DNA from 2 places in the Caballeronia sp. INML2 genome. Region 2 is predicted to be linked to the other one. Evidence: riboswitches for the same ligand, from Rfam matches in the RefSeq annotation. Region 2 holds a riboswitch; the other holds the start of a gene.

Region 1 (6,218 bases), on a different contig from region 2:
GCGGCCTCGCCATGCGGAGATCTTGCCGTCACGGTCCGTTGCCGGATACACGGTGAATGAGCCGCTCTTCGCGGTCACGCCGTCGACGCCCCTCGCTTCGCGCAAGGCGGCCTCGGCGCGCTGATTGAGCGTACTGGTGAGAGACGAGGGATCGGCCGCTTCCTGCTCGTAGAAGAGCGTGATGTTGACGACATCCTGCGGCACTTGCGCGCTTGCCTGTGCCGAAAGAGAAAGCACGCCTGAAGGCTGCGGCTGCGTGATGACCGTTTGCGCGGCGGCCGTTTGGGAAAGCGTGAACGCTGCGCCCGACATCGCGAGGAGCGCGAGCGCGGCAGCGGTTTTCTTGTTGATCATCGAAGGACTCCGAACGCGGGATATCGCGTGATTCGCGACGGGATTTAGGCGCGGCCTTCGTGTCGTAAGTTCCTTGTTAGACGAGTTGTTCGGTAATAAATCGCCACTGCGCTTCTGTTACCGGCGTGATCGACAGGCGATTGCCGCGCGCGAGCACCTGCATGTCCGCGAGCGCCTCATGCTCGCGCAACGTGGCGAGAGAAATGAGCGGCGTCTTCTTCACGAACTCGACATCGACGAGCATCCAGCGCGGCGTTTCCTGCGTGGACTTGGGATCGTAGTAATCGCTCTTCGGATCGAACTGAGTGGGATCGGGATACGCCGTCGAGCACACTTTCGCGATGCCCGCGATGCCAGGCTCCGGACAACTCGAATGATAGAAAAGCACACCGTCGCCGAGCTGCATCTGATCGCGCATGAAGTTGCGCGCCTGATAGTTGCGCACGCCCGTCCACGGCAAGGTTTTATTCGGCGCGTGCGCGAGGTGATCGATGCTCGCTTCGTCCGGTTCGGACTTCATCAGCCAGTAGCGCATGATGGTTCGCTATGCGGAAATCGTCGATGCAAATGAAAACGGCATCGGAAAAACCGATGCCGTTTCTTGAATGGGTCCCCGCCACGGCCGCTAGGCCGGCATCCTGAACCTGGGTTCAAGATTGGTCGCGGTAAGCAACACTTCGGGTACATCGGACTAGCGACGCGCGCGCCCGTGCTGCAAGGTTCCGCAACCGTGCCAATGTAGCATTGGTTCAAGGAATATATGACCTTGGCGAACCAGGCAGGGAACCGTCACTCTACACCAATCGTTTGCCTTATGCAGCCTCTCGGGAGCAAATCGGCAGTTTCTTTTTTCGATTGATATTGCGTGCTGATTGACTCAGCGCGCAGACGTCTCACTGCGCTTCATACTGCGCAATGACCGCGCCCAGTTGTTCGTTCATCGAATGCATCGTGCGGCGGATTTCCTCGGCGGGGAAGGCCTCGCCGTGACGCACGCTGTCCTGCAGCTTAAGCAATTCCGACGCCAGCGAAAGCGCTGCCATCACCGCGATGCGATCCGTGCCGCGCACGCTGCTCGCATTACGCACCTTGTTCATCTCGGCATCGACGCGCGCGACGGCTTCGCGCAATGCGCCTTCCGTTTCCGGCGAGCACGCGAGGCGATACGGCTGCCCGAGAATGGATACTTCGATCTGCGTGGTCGTCATGCCTTCTCTCCTTGATGATGCTCGCCGTGCAATTCCGCTTCCTGTGCTTCCCGGGAATCGGCGTCGAGGAGATCGAGTTGATTGTCGGATTCGGCATGTTGCGCGGACTTCGCGCGGGGCAGCTTTTCGAGAATGGCGTTGAGGCGTACTTGCGCGTCGTCGATTTTCGCGGAGAGCGAGTCGCGTTCGGATTGCAGCGTATCGCGCTCTTCACGCACTTGCGCAAGTTCGGCCTGCACGTTCGCATAGTCGGCGCGCAGTTGTTCGAGTTGTTCTTGCAGCGCCTGACGCGCCTGATTGTGGCGCTCGCTGATCTGGATCAGCCGGCCGATATTTCCTGACAGTGATTCGAGTTCGTTGAGCATGTGCTGCGTCCTCTAAAGACCTCGCATTTTAGCGCGGTTCAACGGAGCTTCCGATAATTGTCTCGTTTCGAGACGTAACAGCATGCGATCTCGCGCTTAATCCTTCGAATCAAGCGCATGTCGCCATGCATTCGTGTGCAGAAAAGGCGAGCGCTGGTCATCGCTCGTGGGGACAGGCCGGCCGATTCTCGTTCGATTCGTCATGTGCCGCGCTACTCTGTCCGTGCCGTTTTCTTGACGGCCCCAACCCGCGCTCCTACACTTGCCGCACTTTTTGGTGCTCGCATTCGCGGATCTCGCGGATGCAGTCAAACGGGAAACAGGGAGCGAAGTCTCCGAAGTCCGACCGGGACCCACCCGGGATGAGCCAACCTGTGCTGCCCCCGCAACGGTAAGCGACCGCAACGCAAGTTGCAAGTCGTCTCATGCGCGTTTTTGCAGCGCAAACGTGTGGATTTTCATCACACCGGGTTTGTTATTCGAATCCACTGCAAGAAACGTGTCGACGCCACTGCGCACGATGCGCGGGAAGGCGAGACGATCCGTCGTCAGCCCGGATACCGGCCAGAGTTCGACGCATCGGCGCTCAATGCGCAAGTGCGTTCGTCGCGCATCGTCCTCGCGGGGAGCGGGGTCGCGCTCATGCGAAACGGAACTTCACTCATGGTATTGCCACAGGCCGCGCTCAAGAACGGCCCCACTCGTCATGTCGCGCTCGTTGCAGCGGTCTTCGGCTCGGCGCTCCCCGGCGCGGCGCACGCCGCCGACGGCGCCTCGCAAACGCTTGCCCCAGTCGTCGTCACCGCGACGCGCGCGCCGCAGCCGCTCGCCGAATCGATCCCGCAGACATCGGCGTTCGATGAACAGGACATCGCCGATGCCAACGCCGACGATGCGCTCGGCCTCGTCGCGCTCGCGCCCGGCGTGCAGGTCACGCGCAACGGCGGACCGGGCGCGAATTCGGGCGTCTACATACGCGGCGCGGCGTCGTCGCAATCGCTCGTTCTGATCGATGGCGTGCGCGTCGAATCGGTGTCGCTCGGCGCGGCGCAGCTATCGCAATTGATGCTCGATGAGATCGGGCGCGTCGAGGTCGTGAACGGCAATGTATCGGCGTTGTACGGCTCGAATGCGATTGGCGGGGTCGTGCAGATCTTCACCAGGGAAGGCGAGCCGCATCCGCCGCGCTTCGCTTTCGAGGCCGAGTACGGCAGCTATCACACGCAGCGTCAATCGGCGGGCGTGAACGGCGCGCTCGACAAGGACGGCCGCACGACCTTCAGCCTGAACGTGTCACGCGAAAAGACCGATGGATTCTCGTCGATCGATCCGGCGATCGCGCCCGGCGCGAATCCTAACGCGAACGGCTATCTGAACGAGAGCGTCGCGGCGACGCTGCGCCACCGGTTCAGCGACAAGTGGGATGCGGGCGTGCGCTTCATGCAATCGAACGGCATCGACAGTTTCGACGATGCCTACGGCCAGCCATCCGACATCAACGAAGCGCACGATCGCGTGCGTTCGGCGTCGGTGTTCGCGAATGGCAGGATCACCGACAACTGGACCACGCACTTCACGGTCGCGCAGGGGCAGGATCGCGCGAATATCGAGCAGAACGGCGTCTATACGAGCCGCTTCGACTCGGAGAATCGGCAATACACGTGGCAGAACGATTTCAGGATCACCGATGCGCACACGCTGTTGTCCGGTTACGAGCATCTCGATCAGACGCTCGATTCCGACCAGTTCACGGCGCCCGATCGTCACGTGAATTCGGTGTTCGCGGGCTACGTGGGGCACATCGGCGCGAACGATTTGCAGGCGAATCTGCGGCACGATCAGTATTCCGATTTCGGCGGCGCGAACAGCTACTATCTGGGCTACGCATATCACTTCGATGCGCACTGGAAGGCGAGCGCGAGCTATGCGGCTTCGTTTCGCGCGCCGAGCTTCGACGACCTCTACTATCCGTTCAGCGGCAATCCGTCGATCCAGCCGGAGCGCAGCCATTCGGTCGAGGCGGCGTTGCAGTACGCATCGAATGCGCTCGGCGTGATGCGCGTGACGCTGTTCCAGACGCGCTATTCGAATCTGATCGACTATGTTTCCGACGGCGGGTTCTACTATGTCGCGCAGAACGTCGGGCGCGCGAAAGTGCAGGGCATCGAGGGATCGTGGGCGGGACATGTCGGCGCAACCGACGTGCGCGCGGGCGTCACGTTCCAGAATCCCGTCGACGAGACGAATCACGAGGATCTGACGCGGCGCGCGCGGCATTTCGCGACGCTCACGGTGCATCGCACGATCGCGCGCTGGCGCGTCGGCGGCGAGTGGATCATGAGCGGAGAGCGCCACGATTACGATTCGACGCTCGCGGGTTACGGCATCGTGAATCTTTCGGCGCGCTATGACGTCTCGAAGTCGTGGTACGTCACAGCGCGCATCGACAACCTGTTCGACAAGGACTATGAACTTGCGTACTCGTACAACACGCCGCGGCGCGGCGCCTATATCACGCTCGGCTGGCATCCGTCGTGAGCAACGCGCCTGAGTGTCTCCAGCGTGCGCGTGCGATGAACGCGAGCCGCGCGGCCGCGATCTGGATCGCGCTCGCCGTGGCGACGTTCATCGTGCTCGTCGCGTCGCTCGCGATGGGCAGTGTCGCGTTGCCCATGTCGCGTGCGCTCGGCGCGCTCGTTCGCTCGCACGCCGCGATGCCCGATATCGCCGATGAGATCGTGCTCACCTTGCGGCTGCCGCGCGCGCTCGCGGGCTTCGCATCGGGCGCGCTGCTCGCGATGGCGGGTGCGCTGCTGCAAGTGCTGTTGCGCAATCCGCTCGCGGAGCCGTACGTGCTCGGCGTATCCGGCGGCGCCGCGACGTTCGCGCTTGCCGCGATGCTCGCATCGGTGCCGTGGTGGGGCGTCGATATCGCGGCGTGCGCGGGCGCGTTCGCATCGATCGTCGTCGTGCTCGGACTCGCGCGCAAGGATCTCAGGCAGAGCGCTCAGGATGCGTCGCCGCGACTATTGCTCACGGGCGTCGTGATCGCATCGGGATGGGGCGCGCTGATCACGCTGATGCTGAGCATCGCGCCCGAGAACCGGCTGCGCGGCATGATCTTCTGGCTGACGGGCGATCTCAATGGCGCGGCTGCGCCGTGGCCTGCGTTGATTGCGCTCGCTGTCGCGCTCGTCGCCATCGTTCCTGTCGCGCCGCAATTGAACGTGCTTCTGCGCGGCGATGCCACCGCGCGTGCGCTCGGCGTGCCGGTCGAACGATTGCGCCTGCGTGTGTATCTCGTCGCGTCGATCGCCGCGGCGGCTGCGGTGACGACGGCGGGAACCATCGGCTTCGTCGGCCTCGTCGTGCCGCATCTGCTGCGCCTCGCGTTCGGCAACGATCAGCGCATGCTCGTGCCCGCCGCCGCGCTCGCGGGCGGCCTCGCCGTGATGGCCGCCGATCTGGCCGCGCGCACCGTGATCGCGCCCGCGCAGTTGCCGGTGGGCGTCGTCACGGCGCTGATCGGCGTGCCGATGTTCCTGTGGATGCTCTTGCGGAGAGCGCGATGACCTTGCAACTCGATGCCGTCGTGATTCGCGCGGGCGCGCGCACGCTCATCGGCGGTCTCACGCAGACGATATCGACGGGCGAAGTATGGTGCATCGCCGGGCCGAACGGCGCGGGCAAGACGACGCTCATCAACGTGCTCGCGGGTCTCTCGAAACCGGCGTCAGGCCGCGTGTCGCTCGATGGCCGCGCACTCGCGTCATGGCGCGCGGCGGACCTCGCACGCGCGCGCGCGCTGATGCCCCAAGCCATGCACGACGCCTTCAGCGCGACCGTGCTCGACACCGTATTGCTCAACCGCTTTCCCTATCTCACCGGCTGGGGTTGGGAGAACGAAGACGACCGCAGCGCCGCGCGCGCCGCGCTCGACACGCTCGGCCTCGCGTCCTTCGCCTCGCGCGACGTGCTGACGCTCTCGGGTGGCGAACGCCAGCGCGTTGCCTTGGCTGCCGTGCTGTGCCAGAACGCACCGTGCCTGTTGCTCGACGAACCGCTTTCGCATCTCGACCTGCGTCATCAGATCGACTGCCTGCATACGTTGTGCGACACCGCGCGCGAGCACAAGCGCACCGTAATCTTCTCGTGCCACGATCTGAACCTTGCGCGCCGTTTCGCGACGCATGCGCTCCTGCTCGACGGCAACGGCGCCGCTCACGCGGGCCTCGTCGCCGACGTCCTCACGCCCGAACGCGCGGGCGCGGCATTCGGCTATCCGCTCGCG
Region 2 (6,218 bases):
AGACCATTCCAGAGGGGCTGCTTTATTGCGGCCATCTGTCGAACGCGGACGATATCGCGCTGCCCGAGCGTCATCTCGGTCTCACGCAGCCTGACGAAATCGCGGGCCTCGACGCGCGCCTCGATCGCGCCGCCGACGCGATCGCGCAAACCGCGCTCGCGGATCTGCCGCCGCCCGTTCATTTCGACGATACGACCCTTCCCGCGCCCCCGCGTCTGCTCGACGGGATGCATATCGCGATTGCGCGCGACGCAGCGTTCTCGTTCGTCTATCCGGCGAACGTCGATCTGCTCGCCGAGATGGGCGCGCGCATCAGCACATTCTCGCCGCTCGCCGACGAATCCGCGCCCCACGATGCGGATGCGCTCTATCTTCCCGGCGGTTACCCCGAGCTGCATGCGGCAAGTCTCGCGGTAAATGCGAACGCGCGCGCGTCGATCGCCGAACACGTTGCAAAAGCGAAGCCGGTCGTCGCGGAATGCGGCGGCATGCTCTATCTGCTCGACACGCTGACGGACATCGAAGGCACACGGCACGCGATGCTCGGCATTCTTCCGGGCGATGCCGCAATGCAACGCAAGCTGTCGCGCCTCGCGATGCAGCGTATCGACACGACGCACGGCGCGATGATGGGCCACACGTTCCATTACTCGACTCTGCACACGCCGATGCAGGCCGTCCTCGAGGCGAAACACGCGACGACGGGCACATCGGGCGAAGCGCTCTATCGACACGGGCCGGTCACGGCCACTTACATGCACGCTTACTGGCCGTCGAATCCGGCCGCCGCTGCCGCGCTCTTTCGCGGCGAATCACTATGACGACGACGCAAGACATTCGCACGCCGCTCGATCTCGCATTCACGATCGAGCGCGCAAAGACGCAGGAACCCATCGGCTCGCCCTGCACCGACGTCTGCAAGCTCGATCCGGAAACGGGCTTATGCCTTGGATGCTTCAGAAGCCGCGAAGAAATCAAGACCTTCAAATCGATGGACGAAGCCGCGAAGCTCGATTTATTCGACGCGTTGCTCGCACGGCGTGCGGCAAGCGCGAAATAGAAAGCCCACGCTTCGATCGAAACGTGGGCCGGACAATCGAGCCTGCAAGAAGCGTCAAGCCGCCGCCATTCTCCTGACAGCCGGCCGGTCCAGTTCACGTGCGGCGAGTGCGCCGAACACGAGACCGAGCGTCGTCCAGATCAGCGCCTGAATGCCGATCGCGGCCAGGCGGAAGTTCCACAAGAGCGACGCGGAGAAATCGGCGGGCACTTCGTCGATGCGCGGCAGTGCAAGCTGCGCCACCACGATCACGACGAGATACGCGGCCGAGGCGATAAGCGTCGCGTTCCAGCCGTCATGTCGCGCCGCCATGCGCCGCCAGAGCCACAGCGCGAACACGGCCGCCGCGATGGAAATGGCCACCATGCCGAAGAAGAGCGCCGTGCGCGGCCCGATGGTGTCGGGATTGCCGACCGCCGGCGGATTCGGCGGGTACTTGAGGAACGGCACGATGGCGACGCTCACGAAGCCGAACAACGCCAGAAGCGCCGACGTGCCGCGCGCGTGCAACGCGCCGAGGCGCCCATAAGCAAACGCGAACACGAGCGAGAAGAGACCGCCCAATGCGGTGCCGAACACCGCAACGCCCGTCAGGAGGCCGAGACCCGCTTGCGTATCGCGGGAGACGAGTTCTTCGTCGCCGTGATCGTGCGAATGCGCGGCGCCTCTCGCGGCATCGGCATGCTCATGGTCGTGCGCCTGCTCGTGATGTTGCTCGAACGCGATGGCGCGCGCCACCGACGGCTCCCCGAACGCACGAGCGAAACCGAAGCCGATCAGGCCCGCGATCAGCCCCGCGATCATGCCGCGTATCAGCAAAGTGCGAATCATGACGCGTCCTCAGTGGCACGGAAAGCCGAGCAGATGCCGGCCATCGTGAACGAACTCGTGGACGTACATGCCCGAGAAGATCGACGTCGCGCCCTGCTCCGCGCCGACGAAATAGATTGCGATCAACAGAAGAAGGCCGATGAAAACGGCCCACGGGAGCACTTCGCGCACCGGAAGGGGCACGGGTGCGTCGAGCGACGGGGAAACCGGAGCGGAAAAGGCCGGCGTGTTGGAAGCATTCATGGTGGTTCTCCAGGGAAAAGCGCGTCCCGATTGACGAAGAGCATGCAGCGGGGTCTGACTCGCGGCGCAACGCTTTCACGCTGACGAACGCATACAGTGGCGCGACCGTGCCGGATTTGCACCGGCTTCCTCGCACTGCAAGCTTGCCATTCTATGATGATCGGCGGCAAAGTAAAACGATTCCGATTCGCCCGGCGACTCCCTTGGAACTCATTCTGTTGTGCCACGCCGCTACGCGCGCGATGAAAACCGGCCACTTTCCCGGAGGCGACGATCATGCCGAGCATGATGCACGCATTCAACTCGCGCCGCTGCGGGTGGGGCCACGCTCCGTGCGGGATACACGCGTGATCGCGAGCCCGGCGCGCGTAGCGCGCCAGACCGCGCAATGGATCGCCGATGCTTTCGAAATCGCGCCCGCGTTCGACGATATCGACTATGGCCGCTGGCGCGGGCACTCGATACGCGAGACAGCCGAGCGCGAGCCCGAGCAGGTCGCCGCGTGGCTTGCGGATCCAGAAGCGCGCGGACACGGCGGCGAGAGCGTTGCCATGCTCGCAGCGCGCGTCGCGCAGGGGCTTGCATTCGTCGATCGCCTGAATGCGCGCGAGCGCTGCATCGTGGTCACGCATGCGATCGTCGTCAAAGTGGCGCTCGCGCATATGCTCGGCATGCCGCTCCAGTCCGTGTACGGAATGAATTTCGCGCCGCTTTCATCGACGGTGCTCAAACGCGCCTCGCCCGCCGACGCATGGACCGCCGAATCGCCGCATGAAGCGGCCTGAACTTCGTTGCTGACACATCGCTCAAACGAGCAGCGCATCGCACGCGCGGTCCGCTCTCGAACCGATTCAGGAGACTCAGATGCCGCATTACGTGGATGGATTCGTCGTACCCGTGCCGATCGACAAGATCGACGCCTACCGCACCATGGCCGAGGCCGCCGGCAAGATCTGGCTCGAGCATGGCGCACTGCAGTTCGTGGAGACCATCGCCGACGACGTCAAGCCCGGCAAGCTCACGTCGTTTCCGCAGAGCGTGCAAATGAAGGAAGGCGAGACCGTGGCGTTCTCGTATATCGTCTACGCGTCGCGCGAGCAGCGCGACAGCGTCAACGCGAAGGTGATGGAAGACCCGCGGCTCAAGGCGATGATGGAATCCGGCGATCCGCCATTCGATCCGCAGCGCATGTTCTTCGGCGGTTTCACGACGCTCGTGGAACTGGGGCGTAGCTGATTCTTATGTTTTTGACCTGACGAGAAGGAAACGCTTCGACATGTATATCGCCATGAACCGCTTCAAGATCGTGCCCGGCGCCGAAGCCGACTTCGAACGCCTCTGGAGCAGCCGCGACACGCATCTCAAGGATGTGCCGGGGTTCGTCGAGTTTCATCTGCTCAAAGGACCGGTCAAGGACGACCACGTCCTCTATTCGAGTCATACGATCTGGGCGAACCAGGCGGCCTTCGAGAATTGGACACGATCCGACGCGTTTCGCGCCGCGCATCGCAACGCCGGCGGCGAGACGCGCCAACTCTATCTCGGCCACCCCGAATTCGAAGGCTTCGAAGTGATTCAGACCGTCAAATAAGCGCTCCGAGCGTGCCCTCGAACGACCGGGCGCTTTTCCGTGAGCACGCGCGTTTTACACTGATGTGAAAAAACGCGCGTTCAGCGAACTCTCGTCAGGCCTTTGCGCCGCGTGCCATGCGCTGCAACGTCGACGAATCGATCGCTGCGGCGCAGATGCGCACCGCTTCTTTCAGCGTGCGCGGCCGGCCCTCGCCGAACTGCGATTCGAGCATGGCCACGGCGCGCAGACGCTCGTCGTTGCCGAGCTTTTCGCCTGTCGCAAGCTCCAGCACGGAGATGAAGTAGCCCGCGGGCGGCGCGGCGCTCGCCTGGGGAGCCGCCGGGCGCTTCCCTTTAGCGCTTTCGCGCCCGTCACCTTGCGCCGGAATCCACGGGTGCCATTTGCTGTCATATCGACTTGTCATGGGTCAGTTCGCTGGCTTGATTGCTGTGGCGCACATTGCGCGCCGTTAGTCTCGGGACGCTGTCGCCCCTCTTTTCAATAGACAAACAATTAGCAAGTCGCGTTCCAAGCAGCATTTCCCTCGTGCGGTCTATCGCACCTGCGAGCTTTCCTCCGACAAAACCGCCCGCGCCACGCGACAGGTCGCGAGATCCCACGCCGCACAGCCGACCGATTTGAACACGACGGGCCGCTCGGCCTTTTTCGGAGCGGCGAGCGCTTCGGCGAGCGCATGCACCGCGTTCCAGTCGACGCCCGCGAGAATGAAGTCGCCCGCTTCGTGACGCGCGCCCGCGAGGTCATCGACATAAAGCTCGCTCGCGTGGACGGTCGCGGCGGCGATCTCTGCGGCATCGGCGGTAAAGGCGCCCACGCCGATCACGAGCCGCCCCGCACGCGCGGGCATCGTGTAGACGGGCGTCTTGCTCGTGGTGGCGGCGATGACGACATCGACCGAATCGGGAATCGTGGTGTCTTCGAGCACGGCGAGATTGCCCGAAGCCGACGCATGCGCGGCGCAAAAATCGCGTGCGCGTTCAGGACGGGAGCCCTGTACGCGAATGCGCGCATCCGGATAAACGGCGGCGAGCGCCTCGACGTGATACGCAGCCTGCTTGCCCGTGCCGATCACGAGCACCTCGCGCGGCGCGACGACGTGAAGGGCGCGGATCGCGAGCATCGACACGGACGCCGTGCGCCGCCCCGTCACGGTGGGACCGTCGAGCATGAATTGCGGCACGCCCGTCGTGGCGTCGTACGCGGTGACCTGACCGTGGATCGTCGGCAAGCCGCGTGCGCCATTGCCGGCGCATACATTGACGAGCTTGTGCATCGCGATATCGGCGGCGCTCGCGGGCATCGACAGCATGACGCCGCCCTCGATCGGCACGACCATGCGCTCCGGACTCACGATGCGGCCCGCCGCGTAGTCGAGCATCGTTGCGGCGAGCGTGTCCACGAGCCGGTCATAAGGCACGAGGCGCGCGGTTTGGGCTTCGTCGAAACTCTGGATCGTTGCGGTCATCGTGTTCGCTCGCGGTAGATGTTGAGATGAGGTCGACAATGCCATTGGCATGCCATCGAAATGCCGGAACATTCTAACGGCGCGCGGCGCCGTGTCACAAAGCCGTGCGCCGGATTTGAGGCCGCACGCGCGGCTTTCTACAATGTTTGAATCGACCGTTGTCGTATGAATGCCATCGAATACCGTCATAATCGCCCGGCCCGCGCCGCGACCGGTCAAACGCGACGGCGGCAGCCCAGGAACGCCCACGGAGCCCTTCATGAATCAGACGGAAAAACAGCGCCGCTTCCACGCCGACATCATCGACAGCTACGACGAAGAGTTCGAGATGGAAGTCGACGACCGCTTCCTGGACGGCGAATCGACCTTCTCGGAAGAAGAACGGCGCTTGCGCAAAACCTATTTCCGCGAGCTGTTCCGTCTGCAGGGCGAGCTCGTGAAGCTGCAGGACTGGGTCGTGAACAAGGGGCATCGTCTGGTCGTGCTGTTCGAGGGACGCGATGCGGCGGGCAAAGGCGGCGCGATCAAGCGCATCACGCAGCGCCTGAATCCGCGTGTGTGCCGCGTGGCGGCGCTTCCTGCGCCGAATAATCGCGAGCGCACGCAGTGGTATTTCCAGCGTTACGTGTCGCACTTGCCCGCGGCGGGCGAGATCGTGCTGTTCGACCGAAGCTGGTACAACCGCGCGGGCGTCGAGCGCGTGATGAACTTCTGCACCGACGAAGAATATGAGGAGTTTTTCCGCTCGGTTCCCGAGTTCGAGAAGATGCTGGTGCGCAGCGGCATCCAGATCATCAAGTACTGGTTCTCGATCACCGACGACGAACAGGAAGTGCGCTTCGAGGCGCGTATCGAAGACCCGCTCAAGCAGTGGAAGCTGAGCCCGATGGATCTGGAGAGCCGACGCCGCTGGGAAGCGTACACGGTCGCGAAGGAAGTCATGCTCCAGCGCACGCACATTCCCGAAGCGCCGTGGTGGGTCGTGCAGGCCGTCGACAAGAAGCGTGCGCGCCTGAACTGCATTC

The links. A riboswitch is a leader RNA that binds a small molecule or an ion and turns the genes downstream of it on or off. The one in region 2 is predicted to bind cobalamin.
Region 1: linked by a shared signal. The riboswitch ahead of NCT32_RS03105 (TonB-dependent receptor domain-containing protein) and the one ahead of NCT32_RS18135 (CbtB-domain containing protein) in region 2 are both predicted to bind cobalamin.

What each region holds. Positions count from the first base shown of each region.
Region 1 is NZ_JALQDH010000010.1:52,373-58,590, forward strand. It holds gene NCT32_RS03080 (SIMPL domain-containing protein) at 1-354, opposite strand, end outside; gene NCT32_RS03085 (EVE domain-containing protein) at 431-889, opposite strand; RNA gene ssrS (6S RNA) at 961-1,142, opposite strand; gene NCT32_RS03095 (cell division protein ZapA) at 1,248-1,562, opposite strand; gene NCT32_RS03100 (hypothetical protein) at 1,559-1,927, opposite strand; cobalamin riboswitch at 2,186-2,511, shown strand; gene NCT32_RS03105 (TonB-dependent receptor domain-containing protein) at 2,591-4,465, shown strand; gene NCT32_RS03110 (iron ABC transporter permease) at 4,501-5,499, shown strand; gene NCT32_RS03115 (ABC transporter ATP-binding protein) at 5,496-6,218, shown strand, end outside.
Region 2 is NZ_JALQDH010000049.1:71,400-77,617, forward strand. It holds gene NCT32_RS18120 (cobyrinate a,c-diamide synthase) at 1-821, shown strand, start outside; gene NCT32_RS18125 (DUF1289 domain-containing protein) at 818-1,060, shown strand; gene NCT32_RS18130 (CbtA family protein) at 1,115-1,891, opposite strand; gene NCT32_RS18135 (CbtB-domain containing protein) at 1,901-2,134, opposite strand; cobalamin riboswitch at 2,163-2,289, opposite strand; gene NCT32_RS18140 (histidine phosphatase family protein) at 2,338-2,919, shown strand; gene NCT32_RS18145 (DUF1428 domain-containing protein) at 2,999-3,370, shown strand; gene NCT32_RS18150 (antibiotic biosynthesis monooxygenase) at 3,411-3,725, shown strand; gene NCT32_RS18155 (hypothetical protein) at 3,820-4,131, opposite strand; gene lhpI (bifunctional Delta(1)-pyrroline-2-carboxylate/Delta(1)-piperideine-2-carboxylate reductase) at 4,261-5,193, opposite strand; gene ppk2 (polyphosphate kinase 2) at 5,453-6,218, shown strand, end outside.